3 regions of the Leptolyngbya sp. PL-A3 genome follow, and region 1 is predicted to be linked to each of the others. Evidence: predicted binding sites of a transcription regulator. Region 1 holds the regulator's gene; each other region holds the start of a gene.
The links. Region 1 encodes NtcA, which controls nitrogen genes in cyanobacteria. Its sites were predicted from a motif close to TTTGTANNNNNNNNTACAAA; they were not measured.

Region 2: NDI52_RS24260 (DUF4278 domain-containing protein) is a predicted target of NtcA. The motif match lies at 2,339-2,358, and genes of this name have one in related genera.
Region 3: NDI52_RS03840 (BMP family ABC transporter substrate-binding protein) is a predicted target of NtcA. The motif match lies at 8,356-8,375, and genes of this name have one in related genera.

The regions. Positions count from the first base shown of each region.
Region 1 covers NZ_JAMPLB010000012.1:87,557-97,878, reverse strand. Annotated here, with positions in the region: gene NDI52_RS11890 (CmpA/NrtA family ABC transporter substrate-binding protein) at 82-1,503, shown strand; gene NDI52_RS11885 (ABC transporter ATP-binding protein) at 1,577-2,416, shown strand; gene hisB (imidazoleglycerol-phosphate dehydratase HisB) at 2,636-3,271, opposite strand; gene fabI (enoyl-ACP reductase FabI) at 3,489-4,265, opposite strand; gene ntcA (global nitrogen regulator NtcA) at 4,875-5,546, shown strand; gene NDI52_RS11865 (DUF3084 domain-containing protein) at 5,721-7,127, shown strand; gene NDI52_RS11860 (pre-16S rRNA-processing nuclease YqgF) at 7,319-7,735, shown strand; gene NDI52_RS11855 (HlyD family type I secretion periplasmic adaptor subunit) at 7,778-9,163, opposite strand; gene NDI52_RS11850 (hypothetical protein) at 9,358-10,322, opposite strand, start outside.
Region 2 covers NZ_JAMPLB010000042.1:41,461-51,782, forward strand. Annotated here, with positions in the region: gene map (type I methionyl aminopeptidase) at 1-616, shown strand, start outside; gene lepB (signal peptidase I) at 795-1,541, shown strand; gene NDI52_RS24260 (DUF4278 domain-containing protein) at 1,786-2,202, opposite strand; gene NDI52_RS24265 (HAS-barrel domain-containing protein) at 2,811-3,467, opposite strand; gene NDI52_RS24270 (hypothetical protein) at 3,651-3,776, opposite strand; gene NDI52_RS24275 (glycosyltransferase family 39 protein) at 3,806-5,656, shown strand; gene NDI52_RS24280 (ATP-binding protein) at 5,755-8,517, opposite strand; gene NDI52_RS24285 (circadian clock protein KaiA) at 8,949-9,896, shown strand; gene kaiB (circadian clock protein KaiB) at 9,978-10,310, shown strand.
Region 3 covers NZ_JAMPLB010000003.1:80,390-90,711, reverse strand. Annotated here, with positions in the region: gene NDI52_RS03875 (AAA-like domain-containing protein) at 1-817, opposite strand, end outside; gene NDI52_RS03870 (hypothetical protein) at 865-1,041, shown strand; gene NDI52_RS03865 (DUF4278 domain-containing protein) at 1,319-1,495, shown strand; gene NDI52_RS03860 (glycosyltransferase) at 1,717-2,919, opposite strand; gene NDI52_RS03855 (hypothetical protein) at 3,904-5,049, opposite strand; gene NDI52_RS03850 (MerR family transcriptional regulator) at 5,690-6,334, shown strand; gene NDI52_RS03845 (macro domain-containing protein) at 6,331-8,100, shown strand; gene NDI52_RS03840 (BMP family ABC transporter substrate-binding protein) at 8,488-9,687, shown strand; gene NDI52_RS03835 (phosphatase PAP2 family protein) at 9,768-10,322, opposite strand, start outside.

The DNA of each region.
Region 1 (10,322 bases):
CCTTCTTAATGCCGATCCAGAATCGAATCTTCTCAGCCTCTTAGAAACGCTGTCCCATCACTGAAATTTTGAGCACTGCGTATGAGTAACCGCAATCGTTGGACGCGGCGAGACTTCCTCATCGCCGCAGGGGCAACCGCCGCTGGAGTTGGAATATTTTCGGCTGATGTGAACGGCGATCGCTCTCCTGCCACCTTCAGTTCGGAAGCGTTGGCTGTGGAACCTGTCGTCGATCCCAGCACACTTGAAAAGCCAAATCTGACGGTAGGCTATGTACCAGTGAATGACTGTGCGCCATTTGCGATCGCCTGGAAGAAAGGTTTCTTTCGCAAATATGGGCTGACTGTGCGCCTCAGTCGGGAAGCCAGTTGGGCAACATCCCGTGATGGCGTCGTGTTTGGCCGGCTAGATGCGGCTCCCGTTGTGTCAGGGGCCGTCACTAATGCCCGTACAGGGGCAGAGGGTGCCCGGCACGCACCGCTCTGTGCTGCTATGACAATTCACCGTCACGGCAATTCTCTCACCATGAACAAGGCCATGTGGGAATCCGGAGTGCGTCCGTGGCATGAATACAACGGGGACTTGGAAGCCTTTGGGCGCGATTTCCATCGCTATTTCACGAGCGTTCCACCCAGTCAGCGGGTAATGGCGGTGGTGTTGAGCTCTGCCATTTACGAATACTTTGTGCGGTACCTGATTGCTGCCGTTGGTATCAACCCCATGGAAGAATTCCGCATTATCATCGTGCCGCCGCCCCAAATGGTGAGCAACATGCGGATTGGTGCCATGCAGGCCTATATGGTAGCCGAGCCCTGGAATACCCGTGCCATCAAAGGAAATGACGGTATTGGCTTTACCTTTGCCCAGGGACGGGAGATCTGGCGGGGGCATCCCGATCGCCTCCTAGCTGTACAGGAATCATTTATCAATGAAAATCCCAAAACTTATCGCTCCTTGGTGAAAGCGATGATTGAAGCCTGCCGCTATTGCAGCAATCCACAAAACCGGGAGGAAGTCGCCAAGCTCATTTCGGAGCGTTCTTTTACAGGTGCTAAGGAAAAGCTGACACGTCCGGCGATTATGGGTGAGTACGACTATGGCGGGTTTGATAACCAGAAACGGGTGATTAGCGAACCTGATGAAACCACTATTTTCTTTGATACTCCTGATTCGTTGGCTCAGGCGGCAGGTGGAATACCCAACATCCATTCCACCTTCTTGTGGCAATCCCAAAGCCTCTGGTTAATGACCCAGGCCGTACGCTGGGGGCAGATTCCCGCTGTGCCCACGAATGCTGAGCAGATCGCTCGTCAGGCCTGGCGCACTGATCTCTATCGTGAGATTGCAGCAGAGCTAGATATTGAGTGCCCGGCAGAGGATTACAAAGTGGAACCTGGTGCCTTATTTATTGATAATAAATCCTTTGATCCAAGCGATCCAGAAGGTTACCTCGCCAGTTTTGAGATCCGGGCTAACGGACCAAAATCTATCTATTTGTCCTAGCGAGGGCAACCTCATCAGCTTTGATCGCGCCAATCAATCGACGACTACCCCTTGTCTTCGCAGGAGTATTGCCATGACGCATTCTTTCACACAACTGCCCGTTGAGACCAATACCTCTTCTCAATCCCCGGCCTTTCTCGAAATCGAAAATCTCGTCAAGGCATTTCCAAATACTCATCGCGGACATACGGTGGTGCTCGATCAGATAAATCTGACGCTGGGAGAGCAGGAATTTGTTTCGATTGTGGGTCACTCTGGTTGCGGCAAATCCACGCTGTTACGCCTAGTAGCGGGTTTGGAAAAGCCAAGCTCAGGTAGCATTCGGCTGGAAGGGCAACCCATCCGCAAACCGGGTTCCGAGCGCATGATGGTGTTCCAGCAGTACTGCCTGCTGCCCTGGCTGACTGTCCGTCAGAACATTCGTCTGGCCGTAGATGAGGTGTTTGAAACCCTGCGGCCTGCTGAGAAGTCAGAGATTGTGAATGACCACCTGGCAATGGTAAACCTGACCGCCGCTGCCGATAAATACCCGGATCAATTATCGGGTGGGATGAAGCAGCGGGTTGGCATTGCCCGCGCTCTGGCAGTACGTCCAAAAATGTTACTGATGGATGAGCCTTTTGGTGCGCTCGATGCCCTCACCCGAGGTAAACTGCAACAGCAGGTGCTCAACATCTGGGAGAGCCAGCGGCAGGCGGTGATGATGATTACCCACGACATTGATGAAGCGATTTATATGAGCGATCGCATCATCCTGATGACCAATGGCCCCGCTGCCACTATTGGTGAAGTCATCGAAGTGCCATTCCCCCACCCCCGCAACCGTGACCAGATCCGCCACGACCCGCTGTATGGCGAGATCCACGCCCGTGCTCTGGATTTTCTTTATCACCGCTTCGACAAAAACGACTAAGTTTTCCGAAATCAAGACTTACCAAGTTGTAGCTTGAGTTTGGGGTAGTAGCCCTGACAACAACGAAGACTGTTGTTGGGTTTCTCACTCCTCTGCTCAACCTGTGACTTTCAATTTTCCCTGTGACGAGGGCGTGCTGCTTCACCAGTACGCCCTTTTCTTTTCTCTGCCCGAATCCGTAGCTGCAAAGCACCAACGGATTCGGGCGATAGGCTAACTTTAGAGGACGCCTTTGGAGCTGGGGATCGCATTGGCACGGCGAGGATCGATTTCAACGGCCATGCGGAGCGATCGCGCGAAGGCTTTGAAGGTCGCCTCGATGATGTGGTGAGAGTTAATCCCATCCAATTGGCGAATATGTAGGGTGAGTTGGGCGTGGTTGACGATCGCGACAAAAAACTCCCGTACTAACTGCGTGTCGTAGGTTCCAACCCGTTGCGTGGGGATCTCCAGCCCGTAGCTGAGGTGAGGGCGACCAGAAAAATCAAGGGCAACTTGCACTAAGGACTCGTCCAGGGGGGCGACAAAGTGGCCGAAGCGGGTAATGCCTTTGCGATCGCCCAATGCTTGCGCTAAAGCCATTCCCAACGTGATCCCCACATCCTCATTGGTGTGGTGGTCGTCGATGTGGGTGTCGCCTACAGCTCGTACATCCAGGTCAATTAACCCGTGAGAGGCAATCTGATCCAGCATGTGATCTAGGAAGGGAACGCCGGTTTCTGCGTGGCAGGTGCCCTGGCCGTCCAGGTTGAGGCTAACCTGTACGTCCGTTTCTTTTGTTTTGCGGCTGACGGAGGCGGTACGGGCAGGCCGGTCTAGATCAATAGCGGAGGATTGGCGATCGCGGGTTTGCATAGAAATCAGTTTCCAAAAAGCATTAGTTCAATTATTCCGCACGCTTTGTAAAGCGGCATGGCCGGTCCCAATTAGGAGGCGCAGAGCCTCCAGGGGGCATGGGTGTTAGGTATGACAATGGGGGGCGATCGCACTTCTAGAAATAGATTCTCGAGCTATTTAGAATCTATCTCCATTCCCCCTGCTCCCCTGCTCCCTTGGCCCCCTGTCTCAACACCTACATCCCCATAATCTCGTAACCCGAATCCACGTAGATAATCTGGCCTGTGATGCCACTTGCTAGAGGGCTACACAGAAATGCTGCAGCATTTCCGACCTCCTCTTGCGTAACTGTGCGGCGTAGAGGGGCAACCTCTTCTACATGACGCATCATATCTAGAATGCCACCGACTGCTGAGGAAGCCAGAGTGCGAATAGGTCCAGCGGAAATGCCGTTCACACGGATATTCTGGGGGCCCATCTCTGAGGCCAGGTAGCGCACATTCATTTCCAGTGCAGCCTTTGCCACCCCCATCATGTTGTAGTTAGGAATGACCTTCACACCGCCCAGGTAAGTCAAGGTCACGACAGAGCCACCCTCTGTCATCAGAGGCTTGGCAGCCCGGCACAGTTGCACCAGGGAGTAGGCACTGACTTCCATCGCCAGATTGAAGTTGCCTCGGGAGACATTGCTAAAGTCGCCAGTCAGGTCTTCTTTGTTGGCAAAGGCCAGGCAGTGAATCAGAATGTCAAGACGACCCCACTTGTCGCGCACGGTGTCGAAGGCGGCAACCACCTGCTCCTCGTTTTGAACGTCACAAGGAACAAAGATAGAGGGGTTCAAAGGCTCAACCAGCTCTCCCACCTTCTTTTCAAAACGGCCCTTCTCGTCGGGCAAATAGGTGATGCCAAGGTTGGCTCCCGCTTTGTGGAGTTGCTGGGCAATGCCCCAGGCGATGGAGCGGTTATTGGCAATGCCAGTTACGAGGGCATTTTTTCCAGTTAAATCCAGCATGGGAATGAGGAGGTATGGAATATAAAGCGCCCTTCAGAATACAAGAAAGAGGGATCGTCGCGATAGGGGGCGGAGAGGAGACTTCGGGAACTCGCTTTTCTGGCTGTCACATCAAGCCAGTAGTAAAGGGAAAGGTTGAGTGCTTTACGCCCAACCTTTCCCTTTACTACTGGCTGCGTACTTCACCCAATTCAGAGCCCTAATTTTGCCGCTAGAAAGCAGCAGCAAAATTTGATTTTTGGGTTGGGAGAGACATGAAATAACAAAGTGCTATGGAGAGATAGCTCATTGTTATTTAATCCGTTCAAAATTTAGTTTTAATAAAAGAATACACTCTGACGAGATATTATTCACTATTAAGTGAATCTCATGGTTCAGGTCTATGGCCTCTGTCTTCTGGCAAATAATGCGATCGCAGCCAATCTACGGCAATATTTTTGGGCACCAGGGGTGTAACTTGAGGTAGTTCGCTCTGTAACGTAATTTTCGATACAAAAACTAGCTCTAAAGTTAGTTTAAGTGTTCTAAAGTCATGATTCGGTCAACTTTTGCTGACTTGAAGCAGGATTTGATTAGCCCCCTCACTACGGTTTAGGCAGGACGAGAGGAATGGTTGTGGCACAAGATAAGCCTCTGGCGGATGTCTTTCGTCAATTAAGTGGTGGTGTTTTCCCGCCGATGGTGGAGACCTTCGACCGTGGCAAAACCATCTTCTTCCCCGGAGACCCGGCAGAGCGTGTGTACTTTTTGTTGAAGGGTGCAGTCAAATTGTCTCGGGTGTATGAAGCCGGGGAAGAGATCACCGTGGCGCTGCTACGGGAAAATAGTGTGTTTGGTGTGTTGTCACTGATTACTGGGCAGCGGGCCGATCGCTTTTACCATGCTGTCGCCTTTACCCCCGCAGAACTGTTGTCAGTGCCCATCGAACAGGTAGAAAAAGCCTTGAAAGAGCACCCAGAGCTATCTATGTTGATGCTAAAGGGTCTGTCATCTCGGATTTTGCAAACAGAAATGATGATTGAAACCCTGGCCCACCGGGATATGGGATCGCGATTGGTCAGCTTCCTGCTCATTCTCTGCCGGGATTTTGGCGTGCCGACCCCGGAGGGGATCACCATCGACCTGAAGTTGTCGCACCAGGCGATCGCCGAGGCCATCGGGTCTACCCGCGTCACCGTTACCCGCCTACTTGGGGAACTCCGGACGGACAAGATGATTTCAATCCACAAGAAAAAAATTACGGTTTACAACCCGGTGGCGTTGAGCCAGCAGTTTACGTAACCCAATTTTATGGAGGAGGGCTGTGAAACAACCCTCCTCCATAAAATTTTGTTTTTCGTTGAGGAAAGATGCACTGCACCCTTCCCTGACAGAGTCTCGTTTCACATCCCGTAATTACACGCAAAACACTCAGCAGAATGCAGTAGGCTGTAGCTGTATTAGACAGAGCCGGGAATGACCACGGGGCTTGTATTAATTGCAGCAATTTTGATTTTAGGGGCGGTAATTGCCACGGTGGGCGATCGCCTTGGGATGCGTGTAGGTAAAGCGCGTCTCAGTTTGTTCAACCTGCGGCCTCGGCAGACGGCCACCCTGATTACTATCCTGACGGGTATCGTGATTTCGGCGGTGACCTTTGGTATCTTGTTTGCGATCAGTGATCAGCTACGGACAGGGGTTTTTGAGCTGGAGCAGATTCAGGATGACCTGGCGACAGCTCGGGAACAGTTGGATCAGGCCCGTACGGAGCAGGAGGAGGTTCAGTCTGAGCGAGATTTGGCATTGAGACAACAGCAACAGGCGCGGCGGCGGCTTCAGGAGACAAATCGAGAGTTACAGCAGGCGATCGCCCAGAGCCAGGCTCGAGAGCAGCGGCTCAAGGAGACGAGCCAACGTCTAAGTTCCACCGAAGCTCAGCTGCAACAGGTAGATGCCAGCTTCCAGGAGGCCCGCGGGCTGCTCCAGAGCGTCACGCAACAGGCCCGTCAGTTACGCAGCGAGATCAACCAGTTGCAGCGCGATCGCAACCAGCAAATTGCCCAACGCGAACAGGAGATCGCCGAACGCGAACAGGAGATTGCCGAACGCGACCGTCAGATTGCCGAACGGGAAGCTCAGTTGAGTACGCTGGAAACTCAGCGCACAATTTTGACTCAGGCAATCGCAGATCTAGATCGCGAGTTCCAGGGGTTACGTCAGGGGAATGTGGCATTGCTTCGTAACCAGCCGTTGAGCGCGAATCTAGTCCGAATTGTTGACCCCGATAGTGCACCTCAGGTCGTGCGGGAGTTACTCCAAAACGCGAACCGGGCCGCTCTGCTACGGCTCATTCCGGGTACAACCACTGTCGATCGTCAGGTGTTAGCCGTCACCTCAAATCAGGTGGAGTCTTTGCTAAATCAATTGAGCGATCGCCAGGAATACGTCGTGCAGGTGCTCTCAGCGGGTAATTACGTGGTGGGAGAGCCCTGTATTTTGGCAGGGGAAGCGTGTATTCAAGTCTTTATTTCAACAGCATTGAATGAGTTGCTATTCCCCAGCAATGCCGTGTTGGCCAGTTCCAATCTTAGCCCTGAGCGGCTCACCGCAGCCCAGCTTACCGAGCAATACTATATTCTGATTCGCACCGCTCAATTCCGCATGCGTCAGGCCGGGGTGTTAACCGACACCCAGTTGCAAATCGCTGATGGGCAGCCCGAAACAGTCGGTCGCTTTTTCCAGGCGTTACAAGAACTGAGTGGTGTGGTCGAGGTGCAAGCCCGCTCTAGAACTCCGATCCTAACGGGTGGCCCTAACCCGATTGTGGTGAACCTGGTAGCCCGCCAAAATGGACAGGACCTTTTTAGTACAGAATCGTTTTAAGGCATGGCTGAATGGAGTATGGTTTTTGGGTGTGTGCGATCGTCGTTTTTACGCCCTTACAGCGCTTTTCAAGCGCTTAAAATCTGGTTGTTTTTGTGAGAGCCGCGCGGAGCGCGGCTCTCACAAAAACAACCGTGGCTGATTCAAGCGCAAAGCGTTGTAAAAAATTGTTGTCGCAAACATACCCGGCTATGACCGAAGCAAATCATTTCTATATTCTCGGATTTGACCCTGGCCGGGATAAGTGTGGTGTTGCCGTCCGAAGTGCCGCTGGGCTAATTGTCGAGCATCAGGTCATTCCGGCAGGAGAGGCGATCGCCATCCTCCAAACCCTTTGCCAGCGCTACCCCATTGCTCAAATTGTCTTAGGTAACCAGACGACTGCCAAGCAATGGCAGAGAGAGGTGCAACGGGCACTACCCGACATAGCGATCGCCCTGGTCGACGAACGCTACAGTACCCTGGAGGCGCGCGATCGCTACTGGCAGATGTACCCGCCCCAGGGCTTGCAAAAGCTAATGCCGCAGAGCTTACGCCAAATTTCCCGGCCGATTGACGACATCGTAGCGATTTTGTTAATTGAGCGGTATCTGCAAGCCCAGACATAAAAAGAGGGGGCTGACCAGTGTCAGCCCCCTCTTTTTATGAATTTAGCGAGTCTTGAAGGCTTCGTCGAAGCGACGGGTAATGGGTTCCATTAGGAAAGTCAGAACGGAGCGCTGGCGGGTTACGATTTCGGCAGTCGCAGCCATACCGGGTACCAGTTCTACATCGCGATCGCGCACCCGTACCACATTACGGCTGAGGCGAACTTGAGCCGAGAATACAGGCCCTAATTTTTCATCAATGGTGGCATTCGGGCTAACCCGAATGACTTCTCCTTCGATGGTGCCAAACTCCTGGAATGGAAACGTGGCCAGTTTCACCTTAGCTCGCATGCCCGGCTCAATAAAGCCGATGTCCCGGTTCAGTACCTTCACATCTAGCATCAGATTGCCACCCTCTGGCAGGATGGAGAGCAACTCTTCACCGGGTTGGGTGGTGCCTTCGGCCAAACTGGTACGCAGATTGTAGATGGTGCCATTAATAGGGGCGCGGATGACATCCTGATCCCCCTGGCGGGTGGCCTGCCGCAGTTGGCCCTCCACATTGCTCAGTTCTTCCCGGCGACGGGTCAGCTGGCTGAGAATTTCGCTCTGACGTTCAGAACCGAGACGGCTGACCGTATCCTGAGCACCCCGGAAGCCCTCTTCGGCTTGTCGGATCTGCTGTTGCTGAGCCGCAATATCTTGCTGTAAAGAGGCTACCTGGTCCTGAGCCTGGGTCAGGCGATCCTTGGCTTCCAAATAGTCAAAGCGAGGAACCGCGCCATTGCTGGGGTCGGCCAGTTCCCGCATGCCTGCCTCACGCTCCTGAGCATTGGTTAAGGTCGTTCGCGCATTGGCCAGGTTTTCTTGAAGCCGGACGAGACGGGTACGAGCTTCAGCGATCGCCGAAGCTTGCCGACTGGCTTCTGCCGCTGCCGTCCCCCGTTTGGCCTCATACTCCTGCAAGCGAGAAGCTAACAGTTGATCTTGAATCGGCGTACCAGAATCAGACTGCCCTGTGCGCTCTGCTTCCAGGCGAGCAATATCCTGGCGGATGAGCTTGGCAACCCCTTCCAACCGCTCTACCTCAGCATTGGAAACAGCCGCATCTTGTTCGATGAGAATATCGCCCTTTTGGACGCGATCGCCCTCCTTCACCAAAATGCGTTCAATCTGCCCTCCCTGGAGAGCCTGGACGGGACGGATTTGCTGACTGGGTACTAGCTCACCCTGGGTGACAGCGACCTCATCTACTTTACTGAAGTGTGCCCAGCCAATGGCACTGGCCACAATAACCGTGAGGCTACCCGCCAGCAGTCGTAGATAGAGCGGGGGCAATTCCTGAACGGCCTTGCCTAATTCATAGGAAAGATAGTCCTCCGGCGTGGCAAACTGCTGCCGCGTTTGTCGGGCTTGTGCCGGAGAGGACGGTCGAATGGAATCGGTCATGACAACCCTGTAAAAGTGGGGGATGGTTGTAAAAGGGCTGATATCTCGTAGGTCACACACGAAATATCAAGATTGGTGGAACGGTCGTAAAAAGAATTAATATCTCGTACGCATTGCGCACGAGATATCAGGGTGGGTGAAATGCCCATAAGCAGAGACTAATATGTCGTACGCCATGCGTACGACATATTCGCTTAGTCTCGAATCGTGAAGCTACCGGTTGTGATATCAGGGTTCCCCTGGAACTGGATGAAGGCGACAGCCGCACCGGCACCTGCTCCATCGGCATTGTAGAACAACTGATTGGAAGCAGAGCTGTAGATAATGACAGCACCCAGGGTATTAATCCCCGCTTCATCCGTGACGGAAGCAAACTCTGTTTCACCCAGGATGCCTGGGTCGTCTCCTCCAATGATGGCTCGGAAGGTCGTTTTATCGAGCACAATCGTATCTACAGTTTGCTGGAAGTCAGTAATCACGTTCAGCCCTACGTCAGCGGCCTGGAACAGGCGCTGAGAGTCGAACACGAATTGGTCGTTTCCAATGCCACCTGTCAGGGTATCGTTGCCGACACCACCATTGATAACATCATTGCCCTGACCGCCATTCATGGTGTCATTGCCGTCATTGGCACCAATTTGCGTACCAGTGTTCGCTTCCCCAAGCAATGTATCATCGCCATTGCCGCCAAGCAGTGTATCATCCGCTCCAAGGCCCCTCAAGAGGTTGGCTCCAGCGTTTCCAGTGATGCTATTGGCAGAGGCATTACCTGTCCCATCAATCGCATTGCTTCCTGCCAAAGTCAGGTTCTCGATGTTCGTTAGCAGAGGAGTAGACAGGTCGTAGGACAAGGTAGAAACAATCTCATCACTAGTACCTGTTCCGAGTTCCAGAATCGTGTCGGCAGCGTTATCGATGTAGTAAGTATCGTTGCCGTCTCCACCGACCATTTCATCGTTTCCGATCCCACCATCCAGCAGGTTATTGCCACTATTACCTTCAATGCGGTTGTTTTCCCCATTACCGATTCCCGTGAAGTTGCCTGTACCAATCAGCACCAGGTTTTCCAGGTTGGCCCTGAGGGTGTAGCTACCGAGCGATCGCACGGTGTCAGTTCCAGCGCTAGCGACTTCATTGATACTGTCTTCGTTGTTGCCGC
Region 2 (10,322 bases), on a different contig from region 1:
GGATCACGGAGCTATCAGTGCAACCATAGGTTATGCACCTCCCGGACATCCACCGTTTCCAGGTGCCCTCTGTACTAGCGTGAATGAGGTCGTGTGCCACGGCATTCCCAACCCCAAGCAGATTTTGAAAGATGGAGACATTCTCAATATTGATGTGACGCCAATTCTGGATGGCTTTCACGGCGACACTTCCCGCATGTTTTGTGTGGGTACACCTTCGGCGATCGCCCAAAAACTTGTTTCTGTCACTCAAGAATGCCTGTATCGAGGCATTGCTGAAGTGAAACCGGGAGCTCGTATTGGAGACATCGGCGCAGCCATTCAGGAACACGCCGAAGCAGAAGGCTTTTCTGTCGTGCGGGAATTAGTGGGGCATGGCGTGGGGCGGCAGTTTCATACGGAACCGCAGATTCCTCACTACGGGAAACGGGGTACTGGGATGAAGCTGCGGCCCGGCATGGTGTTTACCATTGAGCCGATGTTGAATGAGGGCACTCGCAGTATCAAGGTTTTAAAGGATCAGTGGACAATTGTGACAGGCGATCGCAAACTCTCGGCTCAGTTTGAACACACGGTGGCTGTCACAAACGATGGTGTGGAGATTTTGACGCTGTAAGATTTGTGCTTACCAAATTCGCAAATTACGCTGAGCCATTCTAACGGCCCCTGAATATGATTAAGAGAAGGCGATCGCGCTGTGCCACCTAACCCGTTGATACAACGTTGACGCCGATTGTTAAAGTTGAACACTATAGTGTTTAGATAAGTTGATCCCGTATTGATTGCGGTCGCTCATGTCCAACCAACCCGATCCTACCTCCCAGACGAACTCCAAGAACGTGCCAGAATCGGTTGCTCGTTCGAATGGTCACCCTACGGACCCAACACCCCAGGGTGCCCCTGTGAATGTGCCAGTGGCTGCCACGCATGAGGAAAATCCGTGGGTCGAAGCGCTGAAAACCATTGGTATTAGCGTTGTTTTGGCCTTAGGGATTCGTACAGCGATCGCCGAGGCTCGTTACATCCCCTCGGAGTCGATGCTGCCGACACTGGAAGTCAACGATCGCCTGATCGTTGAAAAAATGTCGTATCACTTCACCAACCCTGACAGGGGCGACATCATCGTCTTCTCCCCAACCGACAAATTGCGGGAAGACAACCCCAGTCTTAAAGACGCTTTGATCAAGCGTGTGATTGGGCTTCCAGGCGATACGGTGCAGGTGTCCAACGGCACTGTCTATGTTAATAACGAACCCCTGGAAGAGAACTATATTCCCAAGGAATATGCCCCGACTTATGAATGGGGGCCTGAGACCGTTCCTGAAGGCTCTTACCTGGTTCTAGGCGACAATCGCAACAATAGCTACGACAGTCACTTCTGGGGCTACGTTCCCAAGAAGAATATTATTGGACGCGCGGTTCTACGCTTCTGGCCTCTTCCACGGGCAGGCACGATTGGCCCTACCCCTGTTTATGTCGAGCATCCTGGAGAAGCACCAGCAGAACCGGCCAATAATCCTGCTGCGGAACCGGCCAATTAGGTGAGATAGCGATCGCAATACGACTTTCACACAACAAGCGGCTGACGAGGTCAGCCGCTTTGTTTTAATGGCAAACTCAACCAACACAAATGCGTAAGTCCTGTTCATACTGAAAAGCCGCGCTTTGCGCGGCTTTTCAGTATGAAGTTTAAAGCCATAACCCAAGAAAAGGGGGACACCTCCCCGTGTGTCCCCCGGCCTGAGCGTTACGCTCCGTCTTCTGGAACCAACTCAAGCCTCAATGCTAGATATGGCAGACCATCTGGCTCATTTCATCTTCCAGGGCAGCAACAAGGGCTTGATCGCCCCGCGCTTGGGCCACTTCAATGCGATGTTGCAGACGCTTTTGAATATTTTCCAGGTGCATCTGCTCAACCTCACGCATCAGGGCGCAACGGGTTTTAAGGCTGGTGCGAGCATCGGGTGACACAGGTGCAGCAGGATAACGGCGAAAGGAGCCTAGGGCTTGCTCTCCCACTTCGTCGGTCTGATAGTGAACCCCACGATAGGTTAAATTGCGGGGAACTTGCGGTACCGGAATATGCCGGGGATAAGAAAATTGAAATGATTGCCAACGGTTTGACCCGGACATTTCAGACTCCTCGACAGTAGCGTCAACAGGCTCGTATTCATAACTTTGGCCCCGGTATTTCAGCCTCATGATCTTCAAAATCCCTGTATTAAGTGAATGGGCTATCGATCCTGGAAGCGGGAACACACCGGAACTTCTAAGGAGGCGATCCCTGAACTAGACAACCGGGCTCAACCAGTTAGCTAGGGAATGCTCATATCTATATTCTGTATTCTATTTTACGATTTAGGCAAGTATCTTGAAAAACAAGAAAACTTAAATTAGAGAAAATTTTTGGATAGAGAACTTTATAGTCTTCTCAGAAAACGAGTAGATCGGCATCTACAAACCAGAAGGACGTTTTTAGCTACCGCCCTCAGCCTTAAGCCTACGGATCCAATAAGATGGCATATTTTCTGATAGAAGTCCGTTAATATCGAGTTTTCTTAATACCCCTATCAAGTTTTATGGCAGCGAAAGTGACACCTTCACAAGAACGGTCATCAAGGCATCCGGGTTAAACCTACAGCGCTTTGCGCTTGAATAAAATGCAGCTATTTTTGTGAGAGCCTCGCTCCGCGAGGCTCTCACAAAAATAACTTGTACCTCATAGACTTGAAAAGTGCTGTATATAGTGGTTTTATCATCCCAAATAGGATGAATATCTCTATATCTAGAAGACAGACAAAGCCCCGGATTTATGAAAGATAGATCTGGCTCAGCACGACCTGGAGCCTATCATAATCATCCTTAAGAATTAGGCTCAGCATCCGACCAGCCTGCACCAGCCAGGAGCGATCGCCCTGCCGCAGTTGATAGATTTCCCGAATCGCTGCCGCAATCAGGGCGTCTACTGGAGCTTGGGTTACTAGAAGCAGGGTTCGCAAAAACTCCAACTGCTCACTGAACTCGATCACCTCATCGGGGCTACAGCGATAAACCGCCTGATGAATTTGAGGTGGGCGGGGTGGGATGTGCTGAAATATTCGGTTGTTGTGGGGCGAAGAAGAATCCGGGTGAAAGCCTACAATAGCGGCGCGAAACTCGGTCTTATGCATGGCAAAGATCTGAGGTTGTTGCTCGCGTAAATCCTGCAAAGACAGGCCCAACGCGCGGGCCCGGTGTACAGAGTCGATAGGGCTAGTGGTGACATGGTAAACCACAGCATAAATCTGGTTGCCCGATTCCTCATCCAAGGATTTGACCCAACTTCCAAAGGGCGGCATCGCTGCAAAGTTCAACTCTTCGGGTTCCAGGCATTGGGCCAAAAATTCGGTGGTGGCCGTTTCGATCACCTCACCCAGTTGATCAGCAGGGCGGGTTTGAGGCGTAGACGATGGAAGGGATAGCCGCATAGCTGTGTCGCAACGCAGGACGGACAAATGACAAAGCTTTCAGCAGAGGCTCTAACTAGAACACCTGCATTATCTGTTCAGTTTAGGCTGAATTCCAATTTATGACGCATTTTTATCAGCCACATTGATTGAAGGATGAACGGTGAGGGCTATGCCGTGTATGACCCAGCGTTCATCCTTCAATTACCCTAAAAGGTTAGCGATCGGGCAGATCGAATGGGTGTCACAGAGGGATAAGGGGCGATCGCCCGTTTCCCGGTAAAGTGATTGATTGATGATGGCTATCCTGCCATCCGATCGATTATTCAAACGCTTCCTCACTCTAGCTGCGATCGCTCATGGCGCTCAACTCCCTTCCTCCGGTTCAGTTCTTCACCCGCCGCTGGACAAAAGACCCGGCCTTCGCCTGGGTGATGTCTGCCCTGTGGCTAGTATTGCTATGTTTACTGGCCTTTTGGTGGAACCTGGGCAGCGTGGGGCTAATCGACGAAACCGAACCCCTGTTTGCCGAAGCAGCCCGCCAGATGACCATCACGGGGGATTGGATCACACCCTACTTTAATGAGGCGACTCGGTTTGATAAGCCGCCTCTGGTTTACTGGTTGATGGCGATCGCCTATCAGGTCATTGGGGTGAATGAGTGGGCTGTGCGCTTCCCCTCCGCTCTCTCAGCCTCGGCTCTGGTCATCTTTGGCTTTTTTGTATTACGCCGGTTTGGCTATCCTACGCCCCTGGTAGGCCAGGACGCTGAAGGCGAAGCCGTTACTGACAGCTCCGGCGATGCTCCCCGCTGGTGGGCCGCCTGGATTGGTGCGGGGATGATGGCGTTAAACCTGCAAACCCTGGTGTGGGCTAGAACAGGCGTTTCCGATATGCTGCTGAGCGGCTGCATGGGCTCCGCGCTGTTTTCCTTTTTCTGGGCCTATGCCTCTCCGAATCGTGCCACAAAACGGTGGGGGTATTTGGGGTTCTATGTCCTGTGTGCCTTGGCGGTGTTAACGAAAGGCCCTGTGGGAATTGTGATTCCAGGCTTGATTGTGCTGGTGTTTCTGTTTACAGTAGGGCAGTTTCGGGCCGTGTGGCGTGAGGCCAAGCCCATTTGGGGGACGCTGTTGTTGCTGGCGATCGCCCTCCCCTGGTTCATTCTGGTGATCCAGGCCAACGGTGATGCCTATATTGATTCTTTCTTTGGGTATCACAATGTCGAGCGGTTCACCCGAGTTGTTAATCGTCACTCGGCTCCCTGGTTCTTCTACTTTTTAATTGTGCTGGCCGGGTTTGCACCCTACTCCATATATTTGCCAGTGGCGATGGCCCGTCTGCGGTTCTGGAAACTTCAGGCATGGCGATCGCAGCCCCGCCATACCCATTTAGGCCTGTTTGCTCTGGCCTGGTTCGGGGTGATCTTCGGCTTCTTTACCATTGCCGTTACCAAGCTCCCCAGTTATGTGCTGCCGCTGCTACCTGCCGCTGCCATCCTGGTAGCACTGCTATGGAGCGATGCCCTGACTCGGCCTAGGCTGGCCCACAGCCTACGGCTGACCCATTGGATAAGCCTGGTATTGCTGCTGGGTATGGGAGCGGTCATGCTAGTCAGTCCACGCTTTGTTGGAACGGATTTGGCAACACCTGATTTCCCGGCAGCTCTGTGGAATGCAGGGGTACCTATTACAGGAACAGTGTTTTGGGGTGGAGCGGCGATCGCCTCCCTACTGCTCCTACTACGTCGCCAGAGCCGTTGGCTCTGGGGCGTACAGCTCACCACCTTTATCCTATTTATTCTATTTACGCTGACCCCAGCCCTGTTTGTGATGGATGCTCAGCGGCAACTACCCGTGCGACAAATGGCGGAGGAGATTTTGCGAATACAGCGCAAAAACGAACCCATCGTTATGATCGGCTTCCCCAAACCCAGCCTAGTATTCTATACCCGCCAGCATATAGAATTTATTCCCAACTCCGAAAAAGCCAGCGAGTTCTTCTTCAACCAACCGCAAAATCGACGGTTCTCCATCCTGGCCCTTGGGCTGCGCTATCGCATTCTTGAATCCGATTTGTATCGGAAGGAGTACCGTGACCTGAAACGGATTGGGAAGTACAGCCTTGTGCGGGTCTGGTTTCCTCTAAGGCGATACATCAAACCCGGTAGCGCTCGCCTCCGTGAAGCACCTGCACAGCAATCCCAATAATCAAGCTTTTCAAACGGCAAGGGTCTGCTTTAAAGGTCCTTGTTTCGTGCGCAAAGCACACAAAGTAAGGACCCTTTCAGCCAGCTTTAAAACACGCCCTAAGACCCTGTTGCCTTGCGGATGACAGTCAATAGAGAAGAGATATCGGGGCGATCGCTAACACGACTGGAACGGGCACCCTTTCCCTTCTTCGTTAAAGACTGCGCTTGGCTTTTTTCTTTAAGAGGCTCTAGACACGGAAATACGGACAGTTCGCGCATTTGATGGGCGGCCTGAGTATTTTCTGGACTGAGGGTAATCAGAGGCAAAGCTGCCAGAGCGGCGTGTCGGTTTAGATTCCGCAAATAAGTGAGAGGCTTTGGTAAAACACCGTCCAGTAATACGAGATGGGGCTTCCAGACGCGGGCCAGCAAGTCTGCCTGATCCAGGTCATCTACCTCCAGCACTCGGCAAGGGTGGGGTTGCAGCAGATCGGCCAGCACCGGTAAGGGATGCGGTTGGGGCATAGCATCCTCAGCATCCGCCGGAGTCATTCCCTCATGGGCCGCAAACGCCAGAGGCAGATCGGGAACAGTGGCGATCGCCGGACGCAGATGCAGAATCGTTAGATGAAGCATTTTGTCGGCATCTTTGGGCTGCTCTAACCCGACCTGCGCCAACACTCCTTCCACAGTCTGGCGCAAGCCTTCCGGTTGCACGGGCACAGTCAAAAAGCCGCTGGCTCCGTGGCTAAAGGCCTTTCCTCGCTCGGTGCGACTGGACGTAATCACAATTGGAATCTGATGGGTTTCATTATGAGAACGCAGAAGCGTCAACACATCCCACCCCGAAAGCTGCGGCAAGAGTGGATTTAGGAAAATCATCAGGGGTTGCAGTTGGCGAGCTTTCTTAAGGGCTTCGGTGCCAGAACGGGCGATCGCCAACCGAAATCCCAACTGACTCAGTTGCTGACTCAAATCATCCAGATAATGCGGTACCACTTCCACCAGGAGAACAAGATGATGCCCCGTACCTCCAGCCCAGGTTGTCCCTAAAGTACGCGGTTTTACACCCTTTAGCGATGGGTCAGGTGGCAGAAGCAACGTAAACTGGCTGCCCTGGCCTTGAGTCGAGGTGAACGTCACATCACCTCCATGAAGCCAGGCCAAACGCTGGGTCAACACCAACCCCAACCCTGTCCCCTCAAATTGCCGAGTAAGGGGGTGCTCCAGTTGTTGAAATTTCTGAAAAATCAAGCTTTGTTGATCCTGAGGAATTCCAATGCCGGTATCCCAAACCGTAAAGGCCACCCAGCCATCCCACTCCTCGACTCGTAATCCTACCTGACCATTGTCATCCGTAAACTTCAGCGCATTGGACAGCAAATTGGTCAGCATTTGCCGCAAACGCAACTCATCCGCCACGATGGTACTAACTTCAGGCTGAATTTCTAAGGAGAAGGTGGAGCGGTGGGCCCGCAGCTTCGCCTCTGGAGAGTCTTCGTCCAAGCCATCAGCCCCATGAGCCTGCCGGGCCTGAGACAAGGCCCGCAAACAGACCCCTTCGACCGCTAGAGGAGCCATGGTTAATTCCAGTTGGCCTGTCTCGATACGGGTTAAATCCAAAATGTCATTCACGATCGTCATTAAATGACGACCACTCTGATAAATCAGCCGGGCATAGCGGGCCTGCCGCTCATTCAAGCTTCCAATGACTTGATCCTTCAGCAGATTCGATAGACCCAGTACTGCTGTCAGGGGAGTCCGTAGCTCGTGGCTAATACAGGCTAGAAACTCGTCCTTGAGACGATTGAGTTGTACGAGATCCGCATTTTTGGCGGCTAATTCCTTCGCGACCTGGTGCTGCTCCGTCACATCCTGGGCCAGAATCAGCCAGATTGGAATAGCATTCGGCGTCGGAGGCTCGGCCCCCAGAGCCGTCTGAGTAATCTCCGTAGGATTTAACGCAGGATCTCCAGGCTGGGGCATGTAGCCCAGAAATGTACCGCAAAATTGCCAGACCCGTTCCACCTGGCCATCCCGGTGGGCATCAACGGACTCACCCATCCCGCACAAACAGACACATACACTGGAATTTGGAATTTTCTGGCAGGTTCCAGCGGCGTGCAGCCCACTGGCATATTTCAGCAACATCTCCCAGCTACTATCAGTACCCGGCTCGGTGAGCTCGGATTCTGTCACGGGAGGGGCATCTGCATCATCAAGACTTGCCCCCATCAACGGGGGTTCTCCCATCAGGAAAGCCGCCACCTTTTTCCAAACCTCGTCAGGGTTCTGCAACCGAGCCAGTTGATACCGCCAGATGCCATTTTGAGACAGCACCTGCCCATCGCCCGTTAGCAGCATCAGCGGTAGAGGCACGTGCTCTAGCAGCGGCTCTAACAGCGGTAGAGAAACGGTTGAGATTGTGGAAGCCACCGGAATGGAAGGCTGGAACTGGGGTGGAAGGGGTTCCCCATCTGGTAACAGTTGTCTGGCCCAGAAGGCCCACCAGCGGGTTTGATCCAACACCCCCTGGCACCCCCCCGATTTGTCCATCAGAAGCCAGTGGCACGCCTCTGCATTTTCGGTCGCTTGGTAAATCCGCTCTAGAGACCAGTGGTCTGGCACCAGCTTAATCGGCTCTAAAACACACTTGGAGATGGTCGGTGGTTCAATCGCACCCGGCTGTACGTGGATAGGCAACGCACAGGACAGCAATTCAGACAGGCTTAAGACCCCTACCGGCTGCTGCTGACGATCCTGCACCACAGCCAGGTTGGCACGGCTACGCACCAACGTCTGCAACACCTCTGCCGCACTGGCATTGGCATCAACCAGAGGCACCTGTTCACTAAAATGTTCGACGGTTAGACTGAGCATGATGTCCACCGTTCGCCTGCATAACGTTCATTGAAGTGGAAGCATAGACCTGCAATCTAGCGACGGATTACATCCGCGCACTGAGCCTGCTCGAACCTTGGAAGGGATGTTACAGCAGTGGCTATACCTTGGATATCCGGCGCACTAGGCAACAAAAGCGTTGGCCGGAACTGATAGATCGACGATCATGGGCTTCCCTAACCCATCTTGAACACAAACGATGTTGACACCGAAGAACCTAGCTCAATTATGGCGTTGCTGGAGAGCGAGATCCGGCGTTTCCTTTTACAATATATGTAAAGTATTTTAACTGAACCGTAATACGGACAAGTATTTGTCTTAGCTCAGAAAAATAATAGGAATAGCTCTAATTTTTAGATTAAAACGCCTGTTTTTTCCGTTTACCCGCCTGATCCACGGCCCTACAGAATTTGTTAGTCCTCTGCGCCCTGCTTACCTCTCACGATCTAGCAGATACCCTCCTGCCCTTGCTCCAGGAGTCAACCGCTGATTCCAGGTTAAATCCATCGAGCGCTTCGAAATCCTCAAAACCTCGTTACAATCTCACCTACTTTTCGCAACCCTCCGAATTCCTTCGTTACATTGAGCAGGAAAAGCGATCGCTAGATTGCCTGCTGATAGAGGCCAGTGACATAGAGGCCAGTGACAAATTACCCCTGTTATTTAAAAAACTTCAGCAGCTCACCATCCTCCTTCCCACCGTTATCCTTGAGACTGCTCCGCCCTGTGTGGGTGAGAAGGAGCATGACCCGCTGCTAAACCTGGAAAATAAGCCGTACCACAATGCCGTTCTGCGGGTTGCGAAGACGGATGTTCAGCATGTTGACCGCTATGTGGAGGAGGCGATCGCCAAATTCTTGCGCCTTTCCACAAACGATCCGCCCGTTCATGACACACCAGCCGATGCGGTTGCTAATCTTACTATCATCAGCTCCCTTTCCCAACAACAACAGCGGCTGGCTGAAAAGCTCAAAGAGCGGTTGGGATACCTGGGCGTGTACTACAAGCGCAATCCCGCCAACTTTCTCCGGCACATGACACCCCTCGAACGGCAGGAACTACTTCAGCGTCTGAGAGAAGACTACCGGAAGATTATTCTGGAGTACTTTTCTAGCAAGCCTGGGCAGGGCGATCGGATCAATCAGGCGATCGATATATTCGTTAACCTAGCGTTTTTCTCGGATGTCTCGGTATCGCAGATTGTTGAAATACACATAGAGTTAATGGATGAATTTTCCAAACAGCTTAAACTCGAAGGGCGGAGTGATGACATTCTGCAAGACTATCGATTAACTCTGATTGACGTCATTGCTCACCTGTGCGAGATGTATCGTCGCTCCATCCCCCGTGAAGCCTAACCCGCTACCTTTCCCGCATTCCGTTTACCTTGGGTCTTCCCGTTAACCACCTGCGAACGCTAACCCAAATCCCACACGACCATGAGTCCTGCTAAGAAGACCTACATCCTGAAACTTTATGTGGCGGGCAACACCCCCAACTCGGTGCGGGCACTCAAGATGCTCAATCACATCCTGGAAAAGGAATTCCAGGGGGTATATGCCCTGAAAGTGATAGACGTCCTCAAAAACCCTCAACTGGCCGAGGAAGATCGAATTCTGGCCACACCGACCCTGGCAAAAGTCCTGCCACCGCCTGTTCGCAAAATTATTGGAGATCTCTCGGATCGCGAGAAAGTCTTGATTGGTCTCGACATTTTAGATCCAGACCTTCTGTATGATGAGTTGCATGACGATGCCCCAGACGTGCAATAGTTTGCAAATTTA
Region 3 (10,322 bases), on a different contig from region 1:
TGCGCAGTAACCCAAAAAATTCATCCGCTAGATCTGGATAGTCAAATAGGCGATCGACATCATCCAGAGCCAGCACCAGAGGCTTCTCTGCACCGGGCAGAAGATACTGTTCAAAGTAAATTTTGCAACTGATTTTGCTACCAAACAGATCATCCCAGTAATCATCAATGCGTCGAGGCAGTTGTAACCCGAGGCCTACATTGGCGCAGAACCATTGTAGAAATTGATCCAGGTTTTGAAAGATGGCTTTGTCTGCAAGTTGGAAACTCAGAGATACGGTCTGACAACCCCGCTGCGATACCTGGGCCAGAATGCGGCTCATGAGCGAGGTTTTGCCCATCCGTCGGGGGGCCTTAATACGAATCAACCCACCGGGTTGTAGCACCACTTTGTAGCATTCTGTTTCTGTCGTGGCCCGCTGGATGTAGAAGCTTGAATCGAGAGGTACCTGCCCTCCCGGCAACTCTGGAGCATCATCGGGCTCACCCCCATCATTCATCTCTTCGACAGAAACTTGAGGCAGAGTGAAGTCAACGGGTTCCAGGGTTAAGTTAAACGCCCGAAACAAAATCTTTAAGGTCTGCTTATCGACACCCGATTCACAGGCCATGACCTTCATTAAGGTGTCTACTGCGAGTCCTGTCCGTTCACTCAATGCCTCCAGGGTGTAACGATTGCCAAAGTTATCAGCAAATTCGGCATCGGTTTTAGCCTGCTGCACTTTTTGAAACCCCTGTGGGGTCAGAACCACCCCACGCCGCCGCCGTCGTTTTGGGGCCTGGGTCGAGGTCGTAAACTGATTAGACGAAAAAGACATGGGGGCGCAGTCCTAAGCAAAATAGGGTTGCTAACGACGGAAATGTATTGGTAGAAGCCACCGGATACCTTAGAAACAGTATGGCAGGGCTTGCCGGAACTGTTTGTTATGGCGAAGGCATCACCCAAGTCCGCTACAAAAAGGACAAAATCCGCAACTCCGAACTTTTTTTCAGCTTAGAGAAATCTTACTTTGGTATTGCAAACAACGCTATGTTCATCTGACTTCTTATTGCTAAGGTTGAGGGCGATCGCTTCCTATATCAGGCTAAAAAACCCTCAAAATCGTTAGTTTTTGTAGATTTTACCTGGGGCGGCAGGAGTGCCGTGCTTCCATTTTCCGCTTCCCTTGCGCCTTATCTTCCTCCTAATACCCTAAACATCGGTGGTTTAACTGCGAGCCAAACCGCAAACTGAGGTCAAGGTCAAAGGAAGCCAAGGCCCCCAAAGGGGGTTGGCCCAAGACCTGAAAGAAAACCCCCATTTTCTAAAGGAGTCAAAAATGGAACTGTTTTATCGTGGCGCCCCCCATGAATCAGTGAATCCTGAGGTGGAAATGATAGATAGTGGCTATGAAGGTCGTTTCCTGGGTAGAGCTTACAAAATCCAGCAGGGTAAAGTTACCCAACACTACACCCCCGTGTCACTCAAATACCGTGGCATTCACTACCGTGCATGAGGTTAAGATTTCTTGAAGCCTTTGGCTCGAAGTTCCTGTTTGAATCCGAACAGCTCTTTTGCAAATAATGGCGTGAAATCATACCCAGGAAGTCTGTTGCACCAGGATAGAGGTGAGGGCAACCCTGTCTCTATCCTGGTGCAAGCGCTGTAACGTGAGAGCCTTTTAAAGGGTTGTTTTTCATGCGCGAAGTGCACGAAAAACAACCCCTCCAGTAAGTTTTAGTTTTGGCGGGCTGCTACATCTGTATACACGGCTTCTGCGTGTTCTACCCGCCGCCGAAAGGTTTCTAAAAATGTGTGTTCCTGGGCAAATTTCTGTGCAGTCATTGCCTTCGTGGTGATTTCTTCTCGATTTTTATTCAAGTTAGCAACCTGCCGAGCCAACAGGTCGGGGCGGTTTAAGGGTACAACCCAACCGGCATGCGAATTGTTGCTCAGTTTTTCGAATGCCTCATTACCGTAACCGACAATTGGAACACCGGCTGACATGGTTTCGATATAGGTACAGGACGGGTCTCCCTGCCGATGGCAACAAATAAATAAATCCATTTTGGATTTGACAAAGGGGAAGAACTCAGACTTAAAATCTGGAACCCCTAGCATGGTAATCTCATTACCCAACGACTCCTGCTGGATCCGTTGTTTCATCGGTTCTTCTAAAACCCCGGCCCCGCTGATGTAAAGATGGTATGGCACATGCAGGCGCTTCAGTTGCTGGGCAACTTCGATGAGGTGATCAGCCCCCTTCATGTGATTTAAGCGCCCGGAAAATACCAGTTGTAGGGGTTCTGTGTCAGATCGATAGAATGCCCGCTTCTCAACATCATCCTGCGTTGCCATCATATCCTCGGTAATCCGGGTATCCAGATAAAGCATAGGATGGGAATTGATAGACCGATATTCCTCAAAAATTGGAAAACCGTTACATTGCAGCCCGTCGGCTAAGGCGATCGCCCGTCGTTGGCGTTTTTCCTGCTGCTGTGCCCATAAATTCTGCCGCAACCGTTTCAGCGGATTTGTAGTGCTCACTGCAATGATTTGCTGTCGAGTCTTGAGGGTGTATTCAGCCGTGTAAATGCAGGGAATTCCATGCTCCCGGCACAGTTGGCTGAGGTGATTTTGGTGATAGTCAACGCTACCGATAACAACACAACCTTTTAGATACTCAATTAAGTTTGGCGAATCATAGGGGACAAACTCCATTTCAAAAGGTAAATCATGACGGTTCATGACCTTTTGATCAACTTCGTCAACTCCGTTTTTCTCTTCTTCAATCAGAACCTTGACTCGCCCATTCCACAGGCTTTCATACATCAAAACGGCTTCAATAAACTTACGTGTAATAATAATTTGATCATTAGGTAAAAGTTTGATCTTAAAGTTGGGTATTAAAGCCAGGGTAGGCCGATTATGGCTATGCATAACTTTGGTGTTTGTCTTTATTAGGAGTACTTTCAGTATTTTGGATCAGTAATCTAGCAACAGCTATGACGTTAGAATCATGAGTTCTCTCTAAACCTCTATTGAGTAGAGGGCCTGAGGGAATTGATGGTTCCAAGGGTGGGGGCGATCGTTTCGTTACGTATGGAGAGTATATTTGCATAGAAACTATAAAGGGGATATAAACTTGGAGAATATAAATATAAATTTGTCTAGTATCTTAGGTATGAGATTCACTCAGTAACTGGCTAGAAATCCGCGCAGCCTTTGGAATTGCACACATTTCTTTTGCGGGTGTTACGGTTCCACCCTGTACTGAGACGTTTGCTCTTGGTATACAAATCTGACAAGCAGACGAACAAAATTAACCGAACTCCAAGAGCGGCTCTACCCATTCTGTAGGCAGCATAGCTTTGCAATTTGATGTTTAATTGAGCAGATTTTCAAAAACTGAAGTCCATGCCAGGAGCCTTAAAACGAAGTCGCTCCCGTTGGAATAAGGTCCATTGGATCAAATTGGACTCTCTTTGGTAGTGAACCCTTTTGGGATATTTACAGAAAACGCTTTTCGTCTTGAACCGTAGTAAAAAACCGCCATCCTAAGATGGCGGCACATAACCCTTCGAGGTATTCAGGTTTAGTGTTCCCAATTTTTAGAGGCTTTAATTCTTTGATGAGAATATCCTACTCATATAGCGGTATCCAAGTTGATTAAGTACAGAAGATAGTGTGTGGCACGTCACGCCACACACTATCTTCTGTACTTAATCAACGCACATAGTGCTGTATGCCCAGTTAAAGAACCCTAGTATGCAGTGGTGCGGCGTATAGTGCGCCGCACCACTGCATACTATGATTCTTTAATCGGATTTGATGTCAGTTACGAATCAGGGTGAATTTGAGATTACGTTTCAAATTGGGATGTTTTAATCGGAGTGGATCTGAGCAAATCTAAATCTATCCTCTCTAATTCTGTCTTTGTTGAGAGCTGTTGGCGCAGGCTAACGCCTGTTGAATCTGGTCGCGTAGAGCAGGAGGTTCTACTACATTCGTTACTCGTAAGGCATTGTCAGCTTGGCCCATTTCGTAGTACACCAGGGAAAAGGCAGCAGCAATGACATTACGTTGAGCACTGTCATCTTCTGTGTTTGCTAAATCTTCGGCTTGCGCCATGAGATCGGCAGCGCGTTCGTGAAATGCGTCCCCCGAAGAAGTACCCTCTGCTAAAGCAGCATATTGATTTGCGGCCCCTGCCACTATCATGGCTTTGAGATAGGGCTCTGTCACGACGTCAACATTGTTCAGGATGTAAGAAAGTGCTGTAGTGGCAGATTCTGTTTGCCCGGCGCGTACATAGGTAATAACAGCACCCGTTAGAAGACTGAGCGTTCCGTATTCCTGAGTGGGGAAAGTTTGCGCTAACTCAAACAATTCTGACGTTAAATCAGCGGCTTGCGATCGCCCCTCTTCCTGATCAAACCGGATATAAACTCCCACTAATCTGGCCAAAGCCCAGAACTGTAAGACATACTCCGCCTCAGATCTGGTTGCCAAATTTTTGTACACAGCGGTAGCCCGCTCCAAAGTGGCCGAAGCAGCGGCCTGTTGTCCCTGATCCCAATACTTCTCTGCAATTCGCAAGAGGGGTGATAACTGAGCCTCCTCATTCATTAGGCCAACCAGTTCTAATGCAGTTTCTAGCTGTCCCTCATTCCAGTAGCCCTGAGCAACATAAAACAATGCCTGATCCCGGATAGAACGTGCACCACTAAACGCAGCATAGGGCTTTTCTGGAGGTGTTTCTGTCAGGGTCAACGCGACTTCCCGAGCTTCATCTGTACGATTCTGAATGGAAAAGGCCCGACTAACCGCAAAGAGATTTTCGTTGCGTTGTGAGGCATCTTCTAAAGTCCTGGCAAATTCAACCGCTGCCGCTAAATTACCCTGTGCTAATAATTCGTTGACTCCTGGATGCAACCCAGGATCAGAACCATTTCCTTGAATGTTAGAGCGATCGCTTTCCCCCGCGCTATCTAACAACGCTAGCAGCACGGTAGAAGACAACCCCATTAAATCGTTCAGGGTGGCTTCCGAGACCGGTATTGGTGGCAATGGACAAGCCGGGGTGAAAGCACCCAACATAATTTCTTGAAATGAGCTCCCTGAAGATGAACGTTCAGTCGACTGCACCCACGGTTTCGCAGTAGCCGACTGAGCAAAGGCTATCAACCCAAGATGAATGGACAAATTCAGAATTATCCAAAGCAACCGTTTATGTTTCAATGACACCTCGAGAGACTTTCGCGTGTTAAAGAGCACAGCGAGCTACATCTGAACTCCAATTGAAGCATGGACAGCGGAGATCCTCCAGCTTAGGTCAGACATTCGTACCGCAACTTTTCAAGCAGGCTCTTGGACGGAATTGACTCGAATTTTTAGAACCGGTTTGAGAAGGTTGATTTTTCGTGCCCTTCGCACACGAAGAAGCAACCTTCTCAATAGTTTTCAAGCAGCTTCTCACACCCCATTCATGACTCCTATAATTCGGCAATCCAACAGCAATTCTCATTTTGAAATCCAGCCCGAAAACCGCTCGCCATAAGCGAGCGGTTTTCGGGCTTCAAAGCCGAGAGTTCGTGCCTGTAGGGCACGAACTCTCGGCTTTGAAGCTCATAATGAGAATTGCTAGCAATCCAAACTTACAGCGCGAGTTGATATTGACAAGTTCAGTTGTCATAATTAGCATGGGTGCATGAGAACATTACAGCAGGTTGCCCAGCTAGATCCCCACTGGTCACTGGAAGAATTGGTGCAGATAGCAAACGAACTACTACCCCAGTTTTTACCGGAGGAAAAGGCTCATACCCGTGTACGGGAAGAGGTCACACCTCGCCTTGTACGGCATTACACCAGTCAGGGCATGTTGGATGAACCGCTGAAGGAGGGGCGAGAAGCTCGTTATACTTACCGGCACTTACTGCAAGTGTTGTTAGTACGACGGTTACTAACAGAAGGTTACGGAGCCAGTGTGATTGATACCCTGGCGCGTTCAAAACCTGACCCAGACCTGGAGGCATTACTTCAGGGCGGCGCTCAACTCACCGTCACTCCAGCAAACCCGGCCCTGGCCTTTTTGCAACAAATTCAACAACGGCAACCAGACGCAGCTCGCCAGGCCCCGTTCAGTCCCCCAATTGTATCACCGCCGCCCATTCCATCCCCATCCCCAAGCACAACACAGTGGACTCGGCTGGAGGTTTTACCCGGCCTGGAGTTGCACGTGCGCAGCGACTTTACTTTACCGACAACATCCCAAGAGCAACAAAACCTGCTCCAGCATATCTTACGCATTCTGACATCTCTTGCTTCCTCAAAACGGAGGTCTTCCCGCTCATGAACCAACCGCATATTGACCTCATCCCCCTGCGGGCTGCTGTTTGCTCTGATCGCCCTACGACCCTTGATCTGGTAGTACGCATTATCCCCCCCGACCTGCCTGAAACGATTGATGCCCGCCGCCCCACCCTTAATGTCGGGTTTGTAATCGATCGCTCAGGCTCTATGGGCCATCGCAAAAAAATTGAGTACTCTCGTCAGGCAGTCTGCTACGCCATTGAGCAATTATTGCCGAGCGATCGCCTCAGCGTCACCATTTTCGACAACCATGTGGAAACCCTTATTCCCAACACTCCAGCAAACAACAAAACCAGCTTTAAGCGTCTGATCAACCAGATCCAACCGAGGGGTAGTACAGCTCTCCATGCCGGATGGGTACAGGGCGGGATTCAGGTGAGCCAGTCGCTTACAGCCGAACTCAATCGCGTCATTGTGCTATCTGATGGGTTAGCGAATCTCGGGGAGACGAACCCTGATGCGATCGCCACGGATGTTCATGGACTCGCGCAACGGGGCGTTAGCACCTCTACTATGGGCTTGGGGGATGACTATAACGAAGACTTGTTAGAAGCCATGGCCCGTAGTGGCGATGGCAATTACTACTACATCGAAGCTGCGGAACAGCTCCCCAGCATCTTTGAGCAGGAACTTCAGGGGTTAGCCATCACTATTGGTAAAGCGGTCACCATGGCGGTTAAACCTCAGGGGGATGTGGTGCTTGCTGATGTGCTGAATGACCTGGATAAGGATGCCGACGGACAGTATAAGCTGCCCAATTTGATGTTTGGCAATCCCATAGATTTTGTCGTGCGGCTAAAGGTTCCTGCCATAACGCAGGAAGCGCCACTCTGCGTCTTTCATTTAAGCTGGACGGATACAGAACAGCAACTTCAGGAACTCACCATTCCGTTGCAACTTCCTGTCGTTCTTCATCACCAACTGAATGAGTTTCCGCTTAATACTGACGTGCAGCAGCAAGTTGCGTTGATGATGACAGCCCGTGCTAAAAAAGAGGCCGTCAATCTGGTAGACAAAGGAGATTACGACACAGCCAGCCAGATTTTGCAAAAGACTCGGCAGCAAATGCTGGATTACAACCTCCCCATGTCTGTTCCCGAGGCAGCTGCTCTGGAAGACCTGGACCAGGAACTTCAAAGCCGCAAGATCTCTAGCTACCGAAAGCGCTCGTCGCATCAATCCTACAGTCGTGGCAGCCGACGCAGTCGAGGGCACAGCAACCTGTTCTATGCCTTTGATCGAGGTCCCCTGTTGGGAGACATTACCCAGCAAACGACTGATGCGATCGTCAATTCCACAGATTGTTATTTATCGGATAGTGGAGCTATTGCCAGGGCAATTCATCGTGCCGCTGGCCCTGAGTTACTCAAAGCTTGTCAGGCATTAAATGGATGTGCTGAAGGGTCGGCAAAAATTACCCCTGGATTCAAGTTAGCGGCTCCCTGGGTGATTCATACCGTCTGTCCTCCCTGGCACGGGGGCAACCATCGGGAGGATGCTATGCTGGCCCAGTGTTATCGTGCCTGCCTCGACCTGGCATCCAGGCAAGGAATTTATTCGATCGCCTTTCCCGCCATTGGCATCGGTGCTTTGGGGTTTCCCGTTGAACTGGCTGCACGTATCGCATTTGAAACAGTTAGCCATTACTTATTTAGCCGAAGCACCATTGGTACTGTACGATTTGTTTGTTTTGATGAGCACACGTTGCAGGTTTATGAAGCTCAATTCAGCCGGTTTTCCAGTTGGTAAATAGGTGATGCGTAGTTCAACATAAAACCTGAAATGCTGTGCTGCTCGCAAGGTGGGCGACACAGCATTTTAGGTTTACTCGTATCTTGCGTCAGAATTAAGAACCGTTGTTTTCCCGTCGCAAAGCGACGAGAAAACAACGGTTCTTAATTCTGGTTTAGAAAGGATTCCAGCGATCGCCCCTTCCCCTAATACAGAAAGAAACGGTGAGCTTCTTGAGAGTATGAGCATACGTCTCCGAGATTTGAAAGATGTTTTGTAGTGATAGATACCACTCGAAACACGAGGTCTGAGTACGTTAAAGCCACATAGTAGAAATTTTAGTTTGCAGTTCTACGGTATTTCATTCCCTTCTGTGTCCCCTCTTATCATCGGAGCTATGTCATCGTGAGTCAGCGCAGAATTTTTGGTTTATCCCGTCGTCAATTTGTCCGTACCCTGCTTGCAACGAGCGCTTTTGGGGTAACGGCCAAATTGGGAACCGGATGTACGGCTAGCAAGGGTTCTGGTGGAGAAGTCACTGCGGCCGGGGAATCACCGGCGGCCAGTGGTGAGCCTATCACAATTGGCTTTATTTACGTTGGGCCTAAGGACGACTATGGCTATAACCAGGCCCATGCCGAGGGGGCTGCAGGAATGGCCAGCAAGTTCTCCAATGTCAAGCTTGTGGAAGAAGCAAGCATCCCCGAAACCACAGCCGTCACCGAGTCGATGCGAAGCATGATCGACATTGATGGTGCGATCGCCCTCTTCCCCACCTCCTTCGGATACTTTGACCCCCACATCCTCAAAATAGCGACAGAGTACCCCGATGTGCAGTTCTTCCACGCGGGTGGTCTATACATAGAAGGGAAAACCCCCAAAAACGTAGGCAGCTACTTTGGCTACATCGACGAAGCACAGTATGTTGCCGGAATTGTAGCGGCCTTAACTTCTAAGACGGGCAAACTGGGCTTTGTAGCGGCCAAACCTATTCCCCAGGTACTTCGCAACATCAACAGCTTCACTATGGGGGCTCGCAGCGTAAACCCAGATGTAACGACCCAGGTCGTGTTTACTGGGAACTGGGCTGAACCGGTTAAAGAAGCGGAATCCACCAACAGCATGGCAGACCAGGGCATCGACGTCGTCACCTGCCACGTAGACAGCCCCAAAGTCGTGATGGAAACTGCCGAGAAGCGCAATATTTACTCCGTGGGTTATCATGCAAACCAATCTGCCCTGGCGTCTAAGGGCTATCTAACGGGGGCCGAGTGGGATTGGGTGAATATTTACTCCCGCTTTACCGAAGACCTGTTGGCTGGCAAAAAGCTGATGGATGGAAGCATTCCCCATCTGGTGCGAGGCGGTCTGAAGGAAGGGTTCTGTAAACTCTCCCCCTATGGCCCTGCGGTTAGCTCTGACACGAAAGCTAAGGCGGATGAAGCCATGGCCAAGTTCATGGATGGCAGCATGGTGATCTACAAGGGCGAGATTAAGGATAACCAGGGGAATGTCGTCATTGCGGCCGGGCAAGAACTGAAGCAACAAGATCCAGTTTTGGAGCAAATGAATTACCTGGTAGAAGGCGTTATTGGCACCATCTAACCAACAGGCCTATACAACAGAAAAGGGTGAGTGCAAAGCACTCACCCTTTTCTGTTGTATAGGCTAAAGCAGCTGTAAATTTAATTCTGGATTTTCGGTGGAGACGGGAATCTAATCAGCATTTTGACCCCGATCGCCCAGGCAATAGAAGCGGCCCAACCCGCCAAAATATCACTGGGGTAATGTACCCCTAAATACAGCCGGGTCCATCCAATCATCAGGACAAATGCACCACCAGCAAGAGCCACAACCCAGCACCAATAACTGCCCCAGGTCAAAACGATCAGAGCCACCACCAGCGTCATACTTGCCATGGCATGGCCGCTGGGAAAACCATAATCCAATTCGGGAGCGGGGGATGTCCATAGTTGAGGCCGTACCCGATGCAGCATGGCTTTGGCAACTCGGTTGAGCACAGTAGCGCCCAGCAGGGTAATCAAAAAATAGGTTAAGCGGTGCAAGCGGCGTCGGAGCAGGAGAAAAATTGAAATAATGATGGCAGCAGGAAAGACCCCCCAGAACACCCCGAAGCGGGTCAAGATGGTTACCACAGCATCAAGCTGAGGATTTGCTCTGGCATGAATGGCAAGCAGAATCGGAACATCCCAGGAAAAGCCCCCTTCATTTTCCCAAAC